One region of the Flavobacterium sp. CFBP9031 genome, then DNA from elsewhere that is predicted to be linked to it. Evidence: riboswitches for the same ligand, from Rfam matches in the RefSeq annotation. Region 1 holds a riboswitch; the other holds the start of a gene.

The links. Region 1 has a riboswitch for cobalamin ahead of SOM12_RS09400 (TonB-dependent receptor plug domain-containing protein). Riboswitches for the same ligand answer to the same signal wherever they lie in the genome.
Region 2: linked by a shared signal. The riboswitch ahead of SOM12_RS19925 (TonB-dependent receptor) and the one ahead of SOM12_RS09400 (TonB-dependent receptor plug domain-containing protein) in region 1 are both predicted to bind cobalamin.

The regions. Positions count from the first base shown of each region.
Region 1 covers NZ_JAXCWF010000004.1:352,946-356,375, forward strand. Annotated here, with positions in the region: gene SOM12_RS09400 (TonB-dependent receptor plug domain-containing protein) at 1-1,284, opposite strand, end outside; cobalamin riboswitch at 1,313-1,520, opposite strand; gene cobC (alpha-ribazole phosphatase) at 1,586-2,119, opposite strand; gene SOM12_RS09410 (adenosylcobinamide-GDP ribazoletransferase) at 2,104-2,901, opposite strand; gene cobT (nicotinate-nucleotide--dimethylbenzimidazole phosphoribosyltransferase) at 3,081-3,430, opposite strand, start outside.
Region 2 covers NZ_JAXCWF010000013.1:89,703-93,132, reverse strand. Annotated here, with positions in the region: gene SOM12_RS19935 (porin family protein) at 1-91, shown strand, start outside; gene SOM12_RS19930 (alginate export family protein) at 285-1,586, shown strand; cobalamin riboswitch at 1,632-1,834, shown strand; gene SOM12_RS19925 (TonB-dependent receptor) at 1,949-3,430, shown strand, end outside.

The DNA of each region.
Region 1 (3,430 bases):
TTTTAAGTCTGGATTTCCGCCTTCTTCCCAATACAAATCATTGAAGGTTGGAATTCTGAAATTTCGTGATGCATTTAATTTCAAATTATATAATTTCCCAAACTGATAAGAAGAACCAACTGAAAATAGGACAGGAGATTGGTAGTTGTCTGTGAATTCTTTTCGAATGCCAAATTCGTTTTTCCAATTAACTGAAGCATCTTGTTTAAGAAGCAAAGCTGCGGAACTTATTTCTCTTACATTGTCGCCAAAACCACTGCCATATCCTTTTGTTCGATTATATTCTAGGATTCCATTGGCTTGTAATGATTTGAATATTTGATACCCCAGATCTGCTTTTGTGATTAAGCTTTCTGTTTTTCCGTACGTATAAATATTACTCGAATTATCGGCATAATATTGATAGTTCTCGAAAATATAAGCAGTTTTTAAATTGGTAGTAAACTTCCCAAAGTTACCATCGTATTCTAGTAAATTTCTATTAAAGCCATTAACATATTTACTCTTCATTTCAGATTCAGAGACCAAAGACGTATTTCTATCTGTGTTTGAGGTTTGGGTGTATAGTTTTAGAGTGTTTTTGGCATCAATTTTATAGCCAGCATTAGCACTTAAAGTAATAACGTCATATTGGCCATTTTGGTTCCAGCGCTGTTCGCCTTTCCAGTTGTACTGGTTCAGATATTTATAATCGTTTGTCGAGCTATTTTTAGAAAATCCGATTTGAGCACTCCATTTTTTGTTAGAAATAGAAGTTTTATAATTAATCCCAATCGTATTAAAACTACCGTAATCTAGTCTTAAATTATTCTCAAACCGATTAAAAAACAACAGATCGTTATTTAAATGTACGGTTCCTCCAACAGCACCGCTTCCGTAAATAACACTTCCACCACCCGCTTTTACGCTTATCGAATTATAATCGGAACCCGAAATGGTATTAAAATCGGTGCTTCCGTTCATTTGGGAATTAATGTTAATTCCGTTCCAGATTACTGCGGTCTGAGAAGAGGTAGTTCCTCTAAAAGCTACGGTAGATAACATTCCGCGACCGTATTCTTTAAAGTAAATCGTAGAATTAAAGTTTAATAAATCGGTTAGAAGAGCTTCGTTTTTGCCAATGACAGAATCGTTTAATTTTAAAACAGATTGTGAAACTGAATATTTTTTTAAATTTTTGTCTGAAACCAATACTTCTTTAAGACTAGTAATAGAATCGCTCTGCGCCGAAATAATTTGGCACATTACAAATAAATAAAAAGCAAGAAGTCGTTTTAAAGTCATAATTCCTTCACTCTTTTTCCCGAGAGCTCGATAAATTGTTACAAAGGCAGGTCTCCTGGCTTGCGTCTTGCTGTTTACCTTCCCATCACGCAGGGCGTGACAGTGGTGATGTAGTTACAGCAAGCATTCATTTTTGTGAACTTAGCTTACAGTTGCGGGTACAGCTCAAGAAATTACTTGATTCCCTTTTAATGTGTTTTTGAATTAAAAACACAACCTTAATTTGCTGCAAAGATAAAGTTAAAAATACTGATTATTCAAATTTCTTTTACGTTTCATGGAAAATTATAAATTATTTGCATTAAAAATCGATTTTTATAACTTCTCCGAAATCAACTTTATTATTGAAAGCTTCTTTTAATGGCAGTGAACTCTGATGGCATAAAATACTTCTAATGATTCCGGCGTGGGCTACAATAACAATTGGCTGGTTTATTTTTGAAATGGTATCAGATAAAAAAATGCCAACTCTTTCATGTAATTCAACAAAAGATTCTCCGTTTGAAACTTTGATATTTACAAAATCTTCCATCCACGGATTGAGTTCTTCAGACGGAATTTCGTTCCAGCTTTTCAATTCCCAATCGCCAAAATTCATTTCCTTTAAACGTTCGTCTTCGTAATAAGAAATGGTTTTAATATTTTCTTGAATATGTTTTGCTAAAATGACACAGCGCTTTAACGGACTAGAGAAGATTATTGCCTCCGAAGGAAGTTCAGAAATAATTCTGCCGAAAATTTCATCAAATGGAACTGCAATATCAACATCTGATTGTCCGTAACAGATTCCTTTTTCGCAGATGGTTTCGGTATGGCGAACTAGATAAATTTCCATAAAAATAAAATGCTTAAGTAAAATATCACTTCGCAAACTTGTTGTGTTGCGCCAAGACAATCTCCTGTATAACCGTCAATCCATTTCTGAAAATATCGAGCTAAAAAGTATCGAGTTATAAAAACGGGAATTATAGCCAGAAGAAATTTTAAATCAAAATAAGAAAATACAATCAACGGAATTAAACCAAAAAAGAATGATCCAAAAACTTCTTTCCAAGTGTATTGTTTCGCAATTGGTTTGCTTTTGCTAGAAGCATCTTCGCGCGAATATTCGTGTGTAAAAATAATGCTTATTGCTGCCAGACGACTTAGTGAATGAGCAGAAATGAACAAGAGGTAAATTTTTAAAACGGCTATAGAATCATAATCGTTGAATAATAAAATAGATTCTGAAAGCAGTTTGAATTTTAGTAGAAAAAGTAAAACCAATCCGATTGCTCCATAAGCGCCAATAGCGCTGTCTTTCATAATCATTAGGATTTTTTCTTTGGTCCAACCTCCGCCAAAACCATCACAAACATCGGCAAATCCGTCTTCATGAAAGGCACCGGTAGTTAAGATAGAAGCAATAATTGCCAATATAACAGCAATTTCCGTTGAAAGAAAAAATGAAAAAAGATAAAAAGCCAGAAAGGAAATACTCCCAACAATCCAACCAATAAATGGGAAATATCTTGTGGCTTTATTTAAATAATCTGGATGATGTGTAATGTTTTTTGGACACGGAATTCTGGTGTAAAACATTAAACAGGTGAAGAAAATATGTAGTTCTTTTTTCATTTATATAATTAGTTTTCCATTTAGTATGTCATTTCGACGAAGGAGAAATCTCCACGAGAAGCTCGACAAAGCTTGGCGTCTGTTTGGACGGAGTTACTTGCTGAGATTTCTCCTTCGTCGAAATGACAAAAATGAGAATAAATCACCATGAAACATAATTGTTTTTTAGAAATACAAAACTATTTGCGACTTATCCCCGCACTTTCAAAACTCGCCATTTCATTCAAAAAAGCTTCAGCCGATTTTAAAATAGGAAACGCGACAGCACAGCCTGTTCCTTCTCCCAAACGTAAATCGAGATTTAAAATAGGTTTAGCTTCTAAATAATTTAGCAATTCCGAATGCGCTTTTTCAGCAGAGCAATGGCAAAAAACAGCATTTTGTTTGATGTTCGGATTTATTTTAAAAGCAATTAAATAGGCCACAGTACAAATGAAACCATCAACGAGAATTAGCATTTTATGATCAAAAGCAGCGATCATTCCGCCAGCCATTTGAAGAATCTCAAAACCGCCAAAATAGGAAAGTT
Region 2 (3,430 bases), on a different contig from region 1:
TAAAGATGTAACCGCAAACACGAATTATAGTATTAACAGCGATATGAAGAACCGAATTTTTCAAATAACAGTAGGTTATTTTTTTAAGTAGAGTTAGTAACATTCTTCTTCATATCTTTTTTAAACCACTCTTTTTTAGGAGTGGTTTTTTTGCTTTAGTAATATTAATTTTGAACCTATTAGCTATTTCTTTGAAGCGATATCACAAATAAGTCTTTTTGCTAGAATAAATAACACTACTTATATTATTACATTTGTATAGTAATTTTATAGGATTTGTATATATGATTCAGACAAACTCATTTAAATTAATTGTCTTTTTACTGTTTTTAGTAGTTAGTGGATATTTAAATGCACAAAAAAGCGATAGTTTGTCGCAGCAGTTTTTGATGAATATAGAAATACGTCCAAGAGCAGAATATACTTCAAATTATATACTTCCTCCAAATGACTCGATAGATCCCTATTTTTACATAACGCAGAGAAATAGAGTTTCAATGCAATACTTGCGTGAAAAATGGTTTATAAAATCCGATTTACAAGAAATTCATTTGTGGGATGAAGCAAATTCAAATTCTAAAGTCGGAAGCATAAATTTTTATCAGTTGTTTTTGGAAACGAAATTTAAGGACATAAACTTTCGTCTAGGAAGACAAAATATTTTATTAGATAACGGCAGATTATTTTCGGATGCGCCTTGGGCTCAGCAGGGTAGAGCCCATGAAGGAATTCGAATTATGAAATATACGCCACATTTTGCCCATGATTTTTTCTTTGTTTTTACGAGAAAATACAATACAAGTTTTGAAAGTGCTTATTCTCCAGTTGCTTCCAATAAATACAAATACATGCTAGTGTACAACTTTAGTTATAATTCGAATAAAAATCTTTCTTTTAATTCTATAAATACAGTTGATTTTTTAGAGAAAACAAATTCAGAAACACTATACACTCGCGCCACTACAGGAGGAAGAATTGAGTTTAAAAAGAAGCAATGGTATTATACTTTAAACAGCTATTTGCAATTTGGTAGAAATCAAAAAGGGCAACATTTGTTTGCATACTATTTCCAGCCAGAAGTGAAATTATCATTGCCAAAAACTACTTTACGATTAGGAGCGGAGATAATTAGCGGAAGCAGTTTACAGACAGGGAAAGAAAATTCAGGAGACTTTGATGTTTTATATGGCGTTACTTGGAAGTTTAATGGAAACATGAATGTTTTTACACGTTTTCCTGCTGATGTTGGAGGAAAAGGTCTTGTGAATCCATATTTGTTTGCTTTGTTTCCAATAAATTCAAAACTTACGTTTCGTTCAGATTTTCATCTTTTTTATACACAATATTCTTTGCAGAATAATTTAAATCACACAATGTCAAAATTTTTAGGATTTGAAAATGATATTTCTATAAAATATGTTCCTATTAAAGAGTTAGAAATTAACGGTGCATTTTCATTTTATAAATCTACAGATTCAATGACAAACCTTCCCAAGGTACAAGACGTAGAAAAACTGTCGTTTTGGAGTTACTTGATGGTTTCGTATTCTTTTAATGCGATCAATTTTAGAAGAAACAAAAAATAATAGGCTTTAAAATCTTTCGAATTTACATTTTTAAAAGATAATTCTATCTTTGCGGCTGATTTTGGTCTATTTTTTCAATTCAGAAGAAATAGTTAAAAGGGAATCAGGTGTAAATCCTGAACAGACCCGCTACTGTAAGTTCTATTTAAGTCTTTAAACATTACTAATGCCATTGTTCGTTATTTCGAATGAGAAGGCCGTTTAAAGATGGAATAAGTCAGGAGACCTGCCACGATCACATAGTTTAAAACTTTCGTGGTATGAAGTTGATGACAAGATAATGACCTGCTATTTAGGATAGTTGGTCTATTTCTATGTTTTATAATTATTGCATCACGTAAAGTTTATTTAATAAAATCGTGATGTATAATTTGAGTAAAACTTTATTTTCTGTTTTTTTAGTATTAGTTCCTTTTTTGCTTCATTCTCAAGCAGTGACTGATAGTTCGCGGGTTTTAAAAGAAGTTGTTTTAAAAGGAAAACCCTACCAGGAAGTGATTCCCGTACAAAGTCTTTCGGGCGTTTTGCTTGAGAATTTGGCGACTCACAATGTCGCAGATGCTCTTCGTTATTTTGCTGGAACTCAAATTAAAGATTATGGCGGAGTGGGCGGACTCAAAACGGTTGATGTTCGTAATATGGGAACGCATCATGTTGGTGTTTTCTACGACGGAATTCAGCTTGGAAATGCGCAAAACGGCGTAACCGATCTAGGAAAGTATTCGCTTGACGACATGGAATCTTTGACGATGTACAACGGTCAGAAAAGTGAAATTTTTCAATCGGCTAAAGATTTCGCTTCTGCTTCTGCGATTTATTTGCGAACCAAACGACCTGCTTTTTCAGGCAATAAGAAAACAAATCTACTGGTTCGTTACAAAACAATGTCTATTGATTATCATGATCCTTCTTTTAGATGGGAACAAAAACTAAGCGACAAAGTCAGCTTGAGTGTAAGCTCTGAATACATCAAATCAAACGGACAGTATAAATTTAGGTATAAAAGAAAAAATCAAGACGGTAGCATTGCATACGATACCACAGCAACGCGATGGAACAGCGATATTGAAGCATTCCGATTGGAATCGGGCTTGTTCGGAAAAATAAATAAAGGAACTTGGGATGCCAAAGTGTATTATTACGATTCTGAAAGAGGCGCTCCAGGTGCCATTGTAGAAAATAAGTTTCGAGATGGTTTCCGTCAATTTGATAAGAATTTTTTCGGACAGTCTTCTTTAACGAAAGACGTTTCAGAGAAATATAAATTTCAGCTAAAAGGAAAATTTGCTTACGATTACACCCATTATATAGCACGAGATACAACCAATGTTTTAGGAGAAACCGTAACAGAAGGCGTGCAATCTGATGATAGTTATTATCAGCAGGAAGCCTATTTTTCTGCAGTCAATATGTACAGCATTTTGCCCACTTGGAATGTTTCGCTATCAACCGATTTTCAATACAATAAACTAAACGCAACTAGAAGAGGCATTCAGACACAGTTTTCTTTTCCGCAGCGTTATACTGCACTTGTTTCTCTGGCAAGTTCCTATCGATATGAAGGGTTTAAAGTTTTAGGAAATGTACTCGCAACTCGCGTTATCGAAGAAGTGAAGTACAATGCCAAAGCGCCCAATAAAACCGAATTTACTCCCGCTATATTCCTAGGTTATACTCCGTTTAAAAAATACGATTTCAATTTAAGGGCATTTGCTAAACGAATTTTCAGAATGCCCACTTTCAACGATTTGTATTATACCATGATCGGTTCGAGCACTTTGAGGCCAGAATACATGAATCAGTACGATGTTGGTTTTACGTATAATTTCCCCGTAAGGGAAAGC